2 regions of the Caballeronia sp. GAWG2-1 genome follow, and region 2 is predicted to be linked to the other one. Evidence: predicted binding sites of a transcription regulator. Region 2 holds the regulator's gene; the other holds the start of a gene.
What was found. Region 2 encodes FliA, which starts transcription of late flagellar genes. Its sites were predicted from a motif close to CTAAAGTTTNNNNNNNNNNNGCCGNTA; they were not measured.
Positions count from the first base shown of each region.

Region 1 (7,907 bases), on a different contig from region 2:
CGCCGAGTCCGATAGTTTGATCGATACAGCTTCGGTCATCTTTCCAATCGACAAAAGTCGTGCGTCATCGCAGTTCATGGCCGCCGACGCTTAAACCAAGAGAGGACCTCGCTCATGATTAAGACTCGAAATCTGATGATCGGCACCGCATTCGCCGCCCTGACCGTCGCTTCGGGCGCTTTCGCCCAAACCACGGACGCCGTGCCGGCACAACCGGCGACACCTGCGCCGCAAAATCTCGTCGCGCCCGCGCCGACCGATCCGCTGGTCCAGCGCCGCAACGCGAACGCCGAGGCGAACGCTGAGTACAAGGCATCGAAGAAGGCTTCGCAAGCCGACCTGAAGGCCGCGAACAAGCAGGCGAAGGCGCAGTACAAGGAGCAGGTGCGTAACGCGAAGATCAATCGCAAGGCGGATAAGGACGCCGCCAAGGATGAGTTGAACGCGACGGAATCCAACACGCCGAAGGACACGGGCTTGCAGCATTGATTTCGATGCGTTGGACGCGCGCCGCAGTGCCGTGGCGCGCGCTTCATGAGGCTTGAGAAAGGGAGGACACACCATGACTCGATCGAAGAATGCAGTGTTGGCCGCCGTGATTGCCGGGACGCTTGCGAGCGTCTCAGTGGTTTCCTTCGCGCAGACGACGAGCGATCAGCAGCCGAGCAGCGCGGACAAGAAGGCATCGAAAAAGCAGGCCGAGGCCAATAAGGACGCGGCCGTCGCTCAGGCCAAGGCCGACAAGAAGAAAACCGAAGCGCAGTCGGAAGCGAACGAAGCGGCTGCGGATGCGAAGCTCAAGAACGCGAAGAAGGCGGATTAGCAGGACGGTTGTTCGGGTAGTGCGAATGGTCCAGTCGGGTGCAACCCGCTGGGCCGTTTTTTTTGCCCAACCAACCGGTGAGCGCAAACCCTTGCGTCTCCAGTCTGTATGGATATACAGTACACGTCACACTTTTTTGCGCCTCTTCCCGTGCTGACGCTCCCTGAAGAAACCGCCACCGCCGACGCAGCCGAAGCCCAGGTTGCCGCCTATCTCGCCAAGCTCAACGAGGCGCAGCGCCACGCCGTCGAGTTCGGCGTCGATGAACCCAACCGCTGCGGCGGGCCGCTTCTCGTCATCGCGGGCGCGGGGTCTGGCAAGACCAACACGCTGGCGCACCGCGTCGCGCATCTGCTGGTGAAAGGCGCCGACCCGCATCGCATCCTTTTGCTTACTTTCTCGCGCCGCGCCGCCGTCGAGATGACGCGTCGCGTCACGCGCATCGCCATGAACGCGCTGGGCACCAAGGCCGCCATCGCGCAAGGTCTCACGTGGTCAGGCACGTTCCATAGCGTTGGCGCGCGTTTGCTGCGCGATTACGCCGATCTCGTCGGGCTCGCGCCGTCGTTCACCATCAACGACCGCGAAGACTCCGCCGATCTCATGAACCTCGTGCGCCACGAGCTCGGGTTATCGTCGAAAGAGAAGCGCTTTCCCGCCAAGTCCACGTGCTTCAGCATTTATTCGCGGGTGGTCAACACGGGCGCCTCGCTTGCCGCCGTGCTGGATCAGTCGTATCCGTGGTGCCGCGAGTGGGAGGCGGACTTGAAGCGTCTCTTCGCCGCCTACGTCGCGGCCAAACAGACGCAAAGCGTGCTCGATTACGACGACCTCTTGCTTTACTGGTCGCATCTCGCGGCCGAGCCGACTATCGCCGCCGATCTGTCGAGCCGCTTCGATCACGTGCTCGTCGACGAATATCAGGACACCAACCGCCTTCAGGCCACCATTCTTCTGGCGATGAAACCGGACGGCCGCGGCCTCACCGTCGTCGGCGACGATGCGCAGTCCATCTACTCGTTTCGCGGCGCGACGGTGCGCAATATCCTCGATTTTCCGCGGCACTTCGACCCGCCCGCCGCGACCGTCACGCTCGATCGCAACTATCGTTCGACGCAGCCCATTCTCGAAGCGTCCAACGCGGTGATCGGCATGGCCACCGAGCGCTATACGAAGAACCTCTGGACCGACAAGGCATCGGCGCAAAAACCGCGCGTGGTGAGTGTCGCCGATGAAGCCGATCAGGCGCGCTATATCGTCGAGCAAGTGCTGGAGGCGCGCGAGGGTGGCATGAAGCTCAAGTCGCAGGCCGTGCTGTTTCGCGCGGCGCATCACAGCGCGACGCTCGAAATCGAACTCACGCGCAAGAACATTCCGTTCGTGAAATTCGGCGGGCTCAAGTTTCTCGACTCCGTGCACGTCAAGGACGTACTCGCCGTATTGCGCTGGGCGGAAAATCCGCGCGATCGTGTCGCCGGCTTTCGCGTGGCGCAATTGCTGCCGGGCGTCGGGCCGGCCATCGCCGGGCGGCTGCTGGACAGCGTGGCCCAAGCCGAACGTTCATCGAATGCGATTGCCGCGTTCCATGCGCCCGCCCGCGCCAGCGAAGACTGGCCGCGTTTCGTCGGCCTGATGGCGAAACTCTGCGGCCGCGAGAGCGGCTGGCCGGCGGAGTTCGAAATGATCCGCCGGTGGTACGAGCCGCATCTCGAACGCAATCACGAAGACGCGGCCATCCGTATTGGCGACGTATTGCAGATGGAGAGCATCGCGTCGACCTATCCCACGCGCGAGCGCTTTCTCACCGAACTCACGCTCGATCCGCCCGATGCGACCAGCGACGAGTCCGGCGTGCCTCTCATCGACGAAGATTATTTGATTCTCTCGACAATCCATTCGGCGAAGGGGCAGGAATGGCGCAATGTTTTCGTGCTGAACGGCGTGGACGGCTGCATTCCATCCGATCTGGGCACGGGTAGCGACGAGGAAATCGACGAAGAGCGGCGGCTGCTTTATGTAGCGATGACGCGCGCGAAGGAAGATCTGCATATCGTCACGCCGCAGCGCTTTTACGTGCACAACCAGACGCATCTGGGCGACCGGCACGTGTGGGCGCAACGCACGCGCTTCATTCCGCAGCATCTGATGCAGAACTTCGAAGCCACCGCGTGGCCGCCGGTTCCGGTCGCCGCCGCGCCGACGGCGGCGGGACTCGCGGCCGCGGCTAAGGCGAAGATCGATATCGCGGCGCGCTTGAAGGGGATGTGGGATTAGCGGTAAGCGGCGCCCGGTCCACGCCTAACGCTGCGCCCGCGAAGTCTTCGGCACGCGCGGCGCCGGCGCAAAGATGCTCCGTAGCCATGCGGCAAACCGCGTGAACCCATCATAAGGTTCATCGACAAACAACTCCGGCCGCAGCGAGCGAATGTATTCGAGTACCTGCTGCGCTTCCTGCTTCTGAATCGACCCATAAAAAATGCCGAGCCGCAGCAGACAGCGCAATTCACCGAGCTTCTCGCGCGCATTCGAGCCAACGCTGTTTTCCACCGCGATCTTCGTCTCATAGGTGCGCTGACGCAGCGAATCGGCGAGGCGCCATGCGGGCGTCTGCATCTTCTCCTCGACTTCGCGGATATCCATCGCGGCCGACTTGATCTGCGAGGCGAGCACATCGACTTGCGAAGCATCGCCCTTCGCCTCGGTGACGATGGCCGTCGCCCATTCGCGCGATGCCTTCACGAGATCCTCGGCGTTCCAGTCCGAGCGGATCGCGAACGCGAAACCGTGTTCGGCCGCCTGTCGGATCAAAATCTCGACGACATCCGGAAATTCCTTGTCGAGCGCGCGCTTGGCCCACGCGTACTGGCCTTGCGACAGCATGCGCTGCACCGCCTGCTCGGTCAGCGGCGTCGGATTGTCGAGCAGCTTGGCGCGCAGAAAGTCCTCGAACGTCGGCGTGACGAACTGCGGGTCGAGCTTGAGCGACAGGCGCATGAACGCCTCATAGTCGCGATGCAATGAAGCGATGGTCTCGTCGCGAAACGATAGGGTTATTTGACGCATGTTGGTTCCCGGTTCCGCGCTCGGATGGCCCGATGGCGGGAAATGCCTTTGGCGTCCGCTTCGACGGCGGAGTCCATTCGTTTCTGATAACGGCGTTACAGCCGGGAACTTGAGGGTGTTCTGAAAGCCGTTGCGCGAAGAAGCCTTTAACGCAAGACGACGAACTGCCAAACGAAGAAAACCGCGAGCGACACCCCGATGGTAAGTAAGGGCCGCCTGGTCCACGCGCACACGGCCACCGCAACCACGGCGGCCACGAGTTGCGGGTTGCGCCACGTGATTTCCGCGCCGTTGCCATGCGGCGAGACGGTCATCGGCACGATGATCGCGGTCAGCACCGTCACCGGCACGAAGCCGAGCGCCGTGCGCACGATGGGCGGAAACGGCAACCGCTCGCCCAGCACGAAGACGGCCGCGCGGATCAGATACGTGACGAGCGCCATGCCGAGAATCAGCAGCACATAGTTCGATGTGGTCATCGTGCGCGCTCCTTGCGGTTATCGCCGTTCGATTCACGCTCGCGTCGTTCCATCAGCGTGATCGCCATGCCGACTCCGATTCCCACCAGCACCGCCGCAAGCAGGCCGAGCTTGTACGGCCAGTCCTGCCACGCGAACGACAGCACGCCCGATGCCATCGCCGCCGCGACAAAGCGCACGGCCACCAGTTGCGGCACGATGATGGCGATGAACGTCGCGACCATCGCGAAGTCCAGCCCGAGCGACTTGAGCCCTGGGAATGCGGCGCCGAAGAGCAAGCCGACGAGCGTCCACAGTTGCCAGTTCAGATACATCGAGAGGCCGGAGCCGAAGAAGTAGTGCGGGCCGATTTCGCCCGGCGCGCGCTTCTGGTAATGCGCGTAAGCGACGGCGAACACTTCGTCGGTGAGCAGACCCGACAGCGTCCAGCGCCAGCGCGCGGGCAGATGCGCGACATAAGGCGCGAGCGTCGCCGAATAAAGGACGTGCCGCAAGTTGATGACGAAGGTCGTCGCCCAGATCACGATGAAGCTCGCGTGTCCCGCGATCATGCCGATGGCGATGAACTGCGCCGAGCCCGCGAACACCGCGAGCGACATCAGCTGGCCGTGCCAGAGCGTGAGCGGGCTCGCCGTGACGAGCGTGCCGAAGATGACGCCGAAGGGCGCGGCGCCGACCATCATTGGAATGGTGTCGCGCGCGCCGGCGGCGAATTCTCGCAGCGCGGGGCTGGATACTGCTTTCAAATCGTGCCTCCGTTATAAGCCAATACGAGCGCTTGGGCATTCATATCGGTCGCCGGGAGGATAAGGCATGCAGTAAGCATCGGGCTTGTACGATCGTGCGGCGCTCGTGGCTCGCGTGACGGTTTCAACCAGCCTGCCGGCAAGTCGTACAGTTTACAACTTCATTGTGGGCGCGGCGGGGCGCGCGCGTCGCTTCACTTCCTTCACTTCACGGGAATGGTCGTGCCTTCGGGAACCGGCACCGCCGTCACGCTGTTCTTCGGGCTGCCGGTCGCAATGCGGTCGCTGTAGGTCAAGTAGACGAGCGTATTGCGTTTGGCGTCGACCACGCGCACCACGTGCAGCGTCTTGAAGATGAACGACATGCGGTCGGAGAAGACATCGGTCTTCTGCTTGAGCGGCTGAGTGAATTTGATCGGCCCGACCTGACGGCAGGCGATAGACGATTCCGTCGGATCTTCCGCGATGCCGAGCGTGCCTTTCACGCCGCCCGTGCGCGCCCGCGACACGTAGCAGGTGACGCCCGCGACGAGCGGATCGTCATAGGCTTCGACGGTCACGCGGTCGGAACCGGTGAAACGGAAATTGGTGTTGACGCTCGCGATTTCCTCGGCCTGCGCTATTGCCGCGCCGAACAAGGTAACGAGCGCCGCAGCGGTAGCGGTGAGGAGAGTGCGGTTCATCGTGATCCTTCGGAAAAAGAGAAAGGGCGTCGTATTGTATCGACGCCCTTGCTGTTTTCCCGCAAGCATTCGGCCAATCGGCGATTCAATGGAAGATCAGATACAGGATCACCAGAACCACGACGGGCACACCGAGCAGCCATCCGAGTAGGTAAGGCATGTCGTCCTCCTTCGCGTGTTGTTTTTGACGATTCCAGTATCGCGAGGAAGCGCGCGCGGCGTTAGCCGTGTGTGTCCTAAATACGTGTAGGCGCAGTCCTATGCTCTCTTACCGGCACGTTACGATTGGTCATTCCATCACGCGAATCCTGCGCGCTGGCTGATCCCGATACAGCGTGCGCACGTAATCGAGATGCGCTCCGGCGCATTCGCGGGCGCGGGCGGGGTCGCGGGCGGCGATGGCATCGAACATGGCGCGATGCTGGGCGAGCAAGTTCGCTTCGACTTCATCGTCGTAATCGACCAGACGGTGCGATGTCAGCATGGACTCGCGCACCAATTCGTTGAGACCGTGCATGACGTGCGCCAGCGCGACGTTGTGCGTGGCGTCGGCGATAGCCAGATGAAACGCGGCGTCTTTTTCGGCAATGCGCGTGCTCTTGTCGGCCACCGCGGCTTCGAGCGCCTGGAATGCATCGGCGATGCGCGTCAGATCCGCCTCGGAGGCGCGCTCGGCGGCGTAGGCAGCGGACAGCGTTTCGAGGCCATGACGCAATTCGAGGACATCGGCGCTGGCGTTGGGTTGCTGTTCGAGGAGTGCGGCGAGTGGATGCGACACGAGCGGCGCCGTCACATCCGACACGACGAATCCGCCGCGCGCCACCGCGCGGATGAAGCCGTCCGACTCCAGCCGAATAAGCGCCTCGCGCAGCGACGGCCGCGAAACGTTGAGTTGTTCCGCCAGATCGCGCTCGGCTGGGAGGCGCTGGCCAGGCAGGAGCGTGCCGTTCGAGATCAACTCGCGTATCTGCCCCGACACCACGTCCGACAAGCGCACGCGGGCGTAGGAATGCGAGTGGACGGGCTGAAAAGGCATCGTTCGAGCAGTGGAGATAAATCGGGACTTTCGGAGTTTGACACGAAAGGGCCATCTCTTTAAAGTCTTGGTCAGACCAAGCTTACCAAAATCCGGCCCCCAATCCTCAAGTCGCCGTTTCGGAACCCATGAAAGTCGCCCTGTTTGTGCCCTGTTTCATCGACGCCTTCTATCCGCAGATCGGCGTCGCCACGCTGGAACTGCTCGAACGCCTCGGACTCGATGTCGATTACCCGCAGGATCAAACCTGCTGCGGCCAGCCGATGGCCAATAGCGGCGCTCACAAGGAAGCCGCAGGCGCCGAGCGCGTGTTTACGCGCAACTTCGCGGATTACGACTACGTCGTCGGACCGTCGGCGAGTTGCGTGCATCACGTGCGCGAGCACTTCACGGCCATCGAACAGACGAGCGCGGTATCGAAGGTCAGAAAAAACACCTACGAGCTCGTCGAATTCCTGCACGACGTCTTGCAGGTGCGCGAGTTTCCGTGGGCCGAATTCCCGCATCGCGTCGGGCTGCACAACAGTTGCAGCGCGGTGCGGCACTTGCGCGAAACCTCGAATTCGGAAGTGGCGGCGGCGCCGTTTTCCAAGCCGCGCGCGCTGCTCGAAGGCGTGAAGGGCATCGAATTCGTCGCGCCCGCGCGACCCGACGAATGCTGCGGCTTCGGCGGCACGTTCTCCGTGACCGAGGAAGCCGTGTCCGTGCGCATGGGTCAGGACAAAGTGCGCGATCACGTCGGCGCGGGCGCGCAGTACATCGTGTCGGGCGACATGTCGTGTCTCATGCATCAGCAGGGATGCGCCGAGCGTCTCAAACTCGATGCGCGTTTCATCCATATCGCGCAGGTTCTCAACGGAGCGCGCGCATGAGCAAGACCTCGGGCAAGTCGGTGAGAATCGATCACGCGAAGGCGGCGGGCGCGTTTCTGCAGAAGCCGGATCACGTCGCGTTCCACGACAAGCGGCTGTGGGACTTGCGCAGCAAGCGCGACGCGCAGGCGCACGGTATTCCCGAATGGGAGGAGATGCGCAATCTCGCGTCGGGCATCAAGGAACATACGCTGTCCAATCTCTC
Region 1 is NZ_JALQDD010000013.1:314,305-322,211, reverse strand. Features, by position in the region: gene NCR98_RS09850 (hypothetical protein) at 115-489, shown strand; gene NCR98_RS09845 (hypothetical protein) at 563-823, shown strand; gene NCR98_RS09840 (ATP-dependent helicase) at 932-3,097, shown strand; gene NCR98_RS09835 (DUF4088 family protein) at 3,122-3,886, opposite strand; gene NCR98_RS09830 (AzlD domain-containing protein) at 4,033-4,365, opposite strand; gene NCR98_RS09825 (AzlC family ABC transporter permease) at 4,362-5,048, opposite strand; gene NCR98_RS09820 (CreA family protein) at 5,315-5,794, opposite strand; gene NCR98_RS09815 (FadR/GntR family transcriptional regulator) at 6,084-6,830, opposite strand; gene NCR98_RS09810 ((Fe-S)-binding protein) at 6,959-7,702, shown strand; gene NCR98_RS09805 (lactate utilization protein B) at 7,699-7,907, shown strand, end outside.
Region 1: NCR98_RS09835 (DUF4088 family protein) is a predicted target of FliA. The motif match lies at 3,974-4,000, and genes of this name have one in related genera.

Region 2 (7,907 bases):
CCATCATCTCGATGCGGTCGCCGAGCGCCGTCAGATTTCCTGCACCGACGAACTGATGACCGTGCTGCAAGACGAGTTCGGCATCCGCCTGCCCGGCGGCGACTTGGCGAACGTGCTGGGTCGACTCATCAAGCGTGTTTGATGCGGTGGCTTACCGGCCATCGAATCACGCGCTCGTCGTCTCCCACCCAAACGCCATCCCCGCCAACCATCTCCGATACGCCACCGACATCCGGTCGCACTTCTGATGCAACTCCGCATCGAGCGCGAGCGGCAGCAGCTTCGGCCATTGCGACTCCACGATCGGCGTGTCCTGCAGCAGAATCTCCATGTTGAAGTCGTACAGCTCCTCGTCGCTGTGCGAAGTCTCGTCTTCGTGAATGGAAACGAGCCACGCGCGGGTCTCGGTCTGCGTCACGGGCGACGCCACCAGCATGATATGCAGTGCGCCCATTGCCCCCGACGCCATCTTCGTGAGCTTCGCAACCAGCGGCCGCTTCACGCGATAAACGTAATCCATCATCGCGCCGCCCTGCCCCGGTAAACCCGCCGGCTGCCAGAAACGGCACTGGCGCGCTTCGAGTCCGTCGGCGCTTTCCACGACTTCATAGTCCGGCACTTCGGTATGCGCATCCTCGCCGAGAATGCCCACGTGCACGAACGAAAAATGCGCCATGTCCAGGAAGTTTTCGACGACACGCGGCGCGGACGACTTCACCGTCTGCGGCGCAAGGTTGATGCGCCGTCCGCCCGGAATGGCGGCTTCGGGAAAGAAATCGAGCGCGTGCGCGGGCTCGCCGAAGCACATCCACACGACGCCGTATTTCTCCCCGGCGACGAACGCGGTGGCGCACGCGCGTTTCGAAGGCCGAAGCGACGGATTCGACGGAATCAGCACGCACTGACCAAGCGTGTCGTAGCGCCAGCCGTGATAGGGACACACGAGCTGATCGTTCGTCACCGCCCCCAGCGACAGTTGCGCGCCGCGATGCGGACAGTAGTCACGCCAGACATGCGCAACACCTTCGGCATCGCGCCATACGACGATGCGCTCATCCGCGACGATGAACGCTCGCGTCGAACCCGCCGGCACGTCATCGCCATTACACACCGCCAGCCATTCGCCAGCGAGAGAAAAGTCGTCGCTCATAGCACTGAAGCATCCGCAGAAAACGCCGTTAATCATCTGTCCGAGATGCGTTCTTACACGATTCACAGCAGCTTGGCAAAACGTTGCAAAATACCAGTCGTCGGAGACGAACATCGCGACGGGGCCGCAATAAGACAAAAGCGCGACAGCAAAGACACGCGCAAAAGACCATAACAGCAAGAAATCACCACCAGGGGTTCAGTATGGAGCAGGCGCATCAACCGGCACGCCGGGCCTATGCCTTCGCATGGTCCGGCAACCGGAATCCCGAACGCGAGCAAGCCATGCTGCGTATCGGGATGGGAGCGGCAGTTCTGCTGGCTTATGCGGTGTATGCGTGGCGGCACCCTTCGGCCAACGCGTCGCTGATCACGCGGTTGATCGCGCTCTACGTGTCCTACGGTGCAATCACACTATTGCTCGTCAGCCGGATGATGGCGCTGTCCAACGTCCGGCTCGTCATCACCACTATCCTCGATCAGGCGTTGCTCGGCGCCATGCTCTTTCTCTGCGGCACGCTCGCCTTGCCGCTGCTGTGGGTGGTGTTCTGGTTTCTGATCGGCTCGGGATGCCGCTACGGCAAGCGCACGCTCGCCATTTCGTGCGCGATGGCGCTCGTCGCGATCGTCGCGCTGGCGTTGTGGCAACCGTGGTGGGTGGCAAACCGCGCCGCCGCGCTCGGGCTCGCGCTGAGCGTGCTGGGCGCGTCGGTGTATCTGAGTGTGCTGGTCGACAGGCTTGGCAGCGCGAATCGCGTGCTGGCGCGGCAGGCATCGACAGACCCGCTCACGGGCCTCTATAACCGTTACGCGCTCGAACAAACCGTGAATCGCGCGATGTCCGCGCCCGAAGCCGCCGACGCGAATACCAGCGCACTGCTACTGATCGACCTCGACGGCTTCAAGGGCGTGAACGATACCTACGGTCACGCGGTCGGCGACGTGCTGTTGCAGTCGTTCGCGCAATTGCTTGCACGGCGCATGCGCAAGACCGACACCATCGCGCGGCTGGGCGGCGACGAGTTCGTCGTGCTCGCGCGCAACATGCGCGATCGCAGCGCGGTGCTCACGCTCACCGATGGCATCCATTCGGCGCTCGCCGACCTCACGCTGGTGCAGGAGCGGCCAGTGAGCGTATCGGCGAGTATCGGCGCCTGCTTGCTGTCGAGCGCGGCAGAAGCGCATGACGCCGATATCACCGCCGTGCTGAGAGCCGCGGATCGCGCGATGTATCGCGCAAAGAGTCTCGGCGAAGGCAAGACGGTGTTCGCCGAGGCGCGCGACTTCGAGATGCATTGAGCCCATCCGCGCGCATTCGAGCGCCTTTGCAAAGGCAAAAGCAAAAAGCGCGCGGCCCCGGTTCGGGGCTTCGCGCGCCTCTACAACTCGGAACTCAAGCCTCGACGCTAGTCCACGACTGTTCCCGCAGCTTCGCACGCAAACGCGCCACGGCCTGGCTATGCAACTGGCACACGCGCGACTCGCTCACTTCCATCACCGCGCCGATTTCGCGCAGGTTGAGGCCCTTCTCGTAGTACAAGCTCATGAGCAGCTTCTCGCGCTCCGGCAACTTGTCGATGGCTTCGATCAGCGCGCCGCGCAGACTGTCGTCCAGAAGCGCCGACAGCGGGTCCGAACGATCGACGCAGTAACGGTCGAGGAACGGCTCGTCGTCCGCCGAGCGGTCGAAGTCTTCGTAATAGATCAACTGGCTGCCGTGCAAGTCCTGCAGCATCGACTGATACTCGTCGAGCGGCATCTTCATGTGCTCGGCGACTTCGGTCTCGCTGGCCGAACGGCCAAGGTTCTGTTCCACCTTGTGTACCGCCGACTCCACTTCGCGCGATGTCTTGCGCATGCTGCGTGGCAACCAGTCGTTGGCGCGCAACTCGTCGAGCATGGCGCCGCGAATACGCTGACTTGCGTAGGTTTCGAACTGGGCGCCCTGATCTTCCTTGTAGCGGCTAGCCGCATCGAGGAGGCCAATCATGCCGGCCTGGATCAGATCGTCGAGATCGACGCTCGCCGGCATCTTGGCGACGAGCTGGAGTCCGAGGCGGCGAACGAGCGGCGCATATTTCGTAAGCACGTCGGACTGCGAGAGTTTGCCTTGGGCGTTATACATCCTGTTCACCTTTCAATATCACATCGACGCCGTGCTGCTCATTGCATGATCGGAAAACGCCGCCGCTCGGTGCGCCGCTTTCCGTCCGCTTTCACCAGACTCGCCAACCGGAATGTGCGCGTCGTACTGGCTCGCTTCGTCGCCGCGCGAAAACGGCGCGGGACGCATCGGCCAGTGCAGCAGCTCGGCTGCGATGTAGCGGTAGTCGCGCGCCGCGGCCGTAGCCGGAAACGCTTCCACCGCACACCGAGAGAGCTCCCTCGCCCGAGCGACGCGCGCATCCTCGGACACATACCCTGCCTGCACGAGCGAAACGGCCAGATAACGGCTCGCGACACCCGAGAGGTTGTCGAACGCGACCGCTGCATCGGCTGCGTCCTGCACGTGATTCATCAGCACGCGGAACTGGCCGATCGCGTGGGCGTAGTGCAAGCGCTTCATGCACGCATACGCCTCGGTGATCGCCGACGCGGCTACCCGCGTCACTATCAGAAAGTCATGCGCCTGCGCCGCGAGCGACGAGAGCGCGCCATTACGATCGAGTTGCGCATCGATCAGCACGATATCCGCGGGGCCGTCGAGCAGCGCGCGTGCTTGCGCCGCGTCGTGGCTGATACGTTCATCGCGCGGTGCGGCGATCAGCGAAAAACCCATCGGCGTGCGCACCGCGACATCCTGCAGTTCGCGACGGCCGGACATCACCGCCGAGAGCGCGCCCGCGCCATCCACACCCGCCATGCGGCTGACCGAGCCCGCGTTATGCCGCTCGTCGATGACGAGCACATCCTTGCCATGCACGGACAACGCCGCGCCGAGGTTCACTACCGCCGACGTGCAACCGATGCCCGCCGGTCCGCCCACTACAGCCACCACGCGAGAACTGGCGCGCGTCAGCAGCCTTCTCAGGCCTTCAGCCTGATCGAGCACGAACTTATCCAAAATGGACTCCATGCAGTTCGGTCGTGGCGCGTGCGGACAGTGCGGACAGAAGCGCCGGCACATCGTCGTCTTGCGGCACGAAAGGCGAGCCATCGCGCGGAATGCAGAACGCGCTCTTGATGAGGAAACGCTTGGTTGCGACGTACAAGTTCTCCGGCACCTTCTGACCGGTCGATACGTAATGCACCGGCAGCTTGTAGCGGATGACCGTATCGAGCACGCTGCCGAGGTTGGTCGCCTCGTCGAGCTTGGTCAGAATGCAGCCCGCGAGCGGCGGCTGGTCCGGCGCACTCTTGTAAGCCTGCACGACTTCGTTGAGCGTGTCGCCGTGGCTCGTGGCGTTCAGCAGCAACAAGCGTTGCACCGGCTGACCCGTGCCGCACAGCATCGCGATCTGGTCGGAGACCGTGCGATCGCGCTGGCTCATGCCGATCGTGTCGATCAGCACGATATGTTTGTTGCGCAGTTCGGAGAGCGCGAGTTGCAGGTCAGCGCCGTCCTTTACCGCGTGCACCGAGACGCCGAGAATCTTGCCGAAGATGCGCAGTTGTTCATGCGCGCCGATCCGGTAGCTGTCCGTCGTCAGGAGCGCGACCTTGCTGGCGCCGAAGCGCATCACGCAGCGCGCCGCGAGCTTTGCCGTGGTCGTCGTCTTGCCGACGCCCGTCGGGCCCATCAGCGCGAACACGCCGCCGCGTTCCATCAACGCGTCTTCGCTCGGCATCACCGGCAGATTCGATTCGAGAACTTGCTGCACCCATTCGAGCGCGTTTTCCACGTTCTCCATCGACGGCATGTTGTCGATCACCATGCGCACGAGTTGCGCGGAGAAACCGGCGGCGAAGAGGCGCTTGGTCAAGGCCGAGTTGGTCGGGTTGCGGCGCTGGCGGTCGCCCCACAGCAAACCCGAGAAGTGCTCTTCCATCATCTCGCGCATCGACGAGAGTTCGTTCATCACCGTTTCGTTGACGACTTGCTCCATGCGCGTGCGGATGGCTTCGGTCACGACGGCTGCGGCATTAGCCGGCAAGCCTTCGAAATTGCCCGATGCGGCCGGCGCTTCGTCGGCGGCTTGCGGTGCTGCGTTGATCTTCTGTGCGGCGCGGCGTGCGGCGACTTGCGCGGCTTCACGCGCCCAGTCGGGCGTTTCGATCTTTGCGTGCGCTTGCGCAGCGGGTGCGGCAGGCGCGGCGGCAACCGGCTGCGCGGCGGCTTGTGCACGCGGCGCTTGCTGGCGCGGTGCGTCGGCTGCCTTGACCGATACCGGCACGCCCATGCCGCGTGCAATTGCGGCAGACGGCGTCAGCGGCCGGTTCGACGGCACCGAAGCCTGTTGCGCGATACGGCGCGCATGTTCGATCAACCACGGATTGGAATCGGCCATCGTGCGCGGTGCTTCCATGCGCTCTTCGTCGGCTTGCTCGTCGAAATCGTCGGCGTCGGCGGTGTTGCCGAAGACGGAGGAGAAAACATCGCCGCTGGCGTAAGGGTTCATCGGAGAGCTGGGAGCGGCGGCCTGCTGCTTCATCGCGGCGGCTGCGGCTTGTGCAAGCGCGGCGCGCGGCGTGGCGCTGGCGAACGGCGCGGCGGCTGCTTGTTCGCGTGCGGCCTTCGCGGGCGAGATCGAAGCGAGATCGCTATCCGCGACACCGACGATTTCCACCGATCCATCGTCGAGCGTGCGGTTGGACAACACCACGGCATCGGGTCCGAGCGCTTCACGGACCTGGCGCAGAGCGTCACGACTGTTCGCGCCGATGAATTTACGAATGTTCAAACTGGCCCCCGATGAGGATAGATGCAGCGATATTTGCGAGGCGAGCACCCTTTGGTTATTTCCGTGCCCGCTTTTCAGTGAAGCCATTATTGCGAAGATCACTTCGGGCCTATCGCTGGATAAAGGGTGTGAAAGAGGGGTATTTCGACTGATGGAAACAACCCGGCCGTGCGGATTGCGTCGCGCGTCATGCGGGAAAAAATGCCGGTCTGGCACGATCGACGCGACGGGACGAGAGATGTCGCTTGGCGGTTTGTCCGCTGTGAGGCGCGCGGCGGCAGGCGCGTCGCGCGCCAAGGCGGCCGGACTGCATCAGCCAGAGTCCCATCCAGCGGCGTAAGCTACGGTCTGCGGCTCGAAACCCGGGCTCACCGATGCTCACTGACAAAGGAGACTTGTTCGCATGGCATCCGCTTCTCATGGCCAGACCACCGGCGCGCGTCTGGTTGTCGATGCGCTCGTTCATCACGGTATCGAACGCGTGTTCTGCGTGCCGGGCGAGAGCTTTCTCGCCGTCCTGGATTCGCTGCACGACGAAACCAGCCAGATTCAGACGATCGTCTGCCGCCACGAAGCCGGCGCGGCAAACATGGCCGAGGCGGTCGGCAAGCTGACGGGGCGTCCGGGCGTGGCTATCGTCACGCGCGGGCCGGGCGCGACGCACGCGTCCATCGGCGTGCACACCGCTTTCCAGGACTCGACGCCGATGATCCTGCTCATCGGCCAATGCGCGCGGGACCACATGGATCGCGAGGCGTTTCAGGAAATCGACTATCGGCGCATGTTCGGGCAGATGGCGAAGTGGGTCGCGCAAATCGACGATCCGCGCCGCGTGCCGGAGTATCTGAGCCACGCGTTCCATGTCGCGACGGCGGGACGTCCCGGCCCGGTCGTGCTGGCGTTGCCCGAAGACATGCTGACCGAAGCGTGCGACGCGGCGGCGCCCGTGCCGCGCTATCAGCGCGTCGCGGCGGCGCCGTCGCAGGCGCAGATCGAGCGCGTGCGCGAACTGCTCGCCAATGCGAAGACGCCGTTCGTGATCGCGGGCGGCAGCGGCTGGACCGCCGAGGCGACGCAGGACTTCGCGCGCTTCATCGAGCGCTGGCAGTTGCCGGCGGGATGCGCGTTCCGCTATCAGGACACGCTGCATAATGAGCATCCGAATTACGCGGGCGATGTCGGGCTCGGCATCAATCCGGCGCTGGCCGCGCGCGTGCGCGAAGCGGACGTGCTCTTCGTTCTCGGCCCGCGCATGGGTGAATCGACGACGGGCGGCTACACGCTGCTCGACATCCCTAAGACGAAGCAGACGCTGATTCACGTGCATCAGGGCGCGGAGGAACTGGGCCGCGTGTATAGCGCCGATCTGCCGATCGTCTCCGGCATGCCCGAGATTGCGTCGATGCTCGCCGCGCTCGAACCGCCCGCGCAGATCGCGTGGTCGGGCAGCGCCGAGACGGCGCACGCCGTGTATCTCGAATGGCGCAAGCCGCGCCCCATGCTCGGCGATGTCCAGCTCGGCGAGATCATGCGCACGCTTTCGGAGCGCCTGCCCGAAGACGCGATTCTCACCAACGGCGCGGGCAATTACGCGACCTGGCTGCATCGGCATTATTCGTATCGGCACTTCCGCTCGCAAGTTGCGCCGACGAGCGGTGCGATGGGTTACGGCGTGCCTGCGGCCATCGCGGCGAAGTCGCTGTATCCGCAGCGCACGGTGATCGCGTTCGCGGGCGATGGCTGCTTCATGATGTCGAGCCACGAACTCGCCACGGCGATGCAGTACCAGCTGCCGGTGATTTTCGTGGTCGTGAACAACGGGCAGTTCGGCACGATCCGCATGCATCAGGAGCGGCACTACCCGCATCGGGTCCATGGCACGGGGCTGACGAACCCCGACTTCGCGGCTTATGCGCG
Region 2 is NZ_JALQDD010000022.1:74,240-82,146, forward strand. Features, by position in the region: gene NCR98_RS13350 (arylamine N-acetyltransferase family protein) at 1-142, shown strand, start outside; gene NCR98_RS13355 (Rieske 2Fe-2S domain-containing protein) at 167-1,150, opposite strand; gene NCR98_RS13360 (GGDEF domain-containing protein) at 1,354-2,448, shown strand; gene NCR98_RS13365 (RNA polymerase sigma factor FliA) at 2,543-3,274, opposite strand; gene NCR98_RS13370 (MinD/ParA family ATP-binding protein) at 3,293-4,213, opposite strand; gene flhF (flagellar biosynthesis GTPase FlhF) at 4,206-5,990, opposite strand; gene NCR98_RS13380 (thiamine pyrophosphate-binding protein) at 6,394-7,907, shown strand, end outside.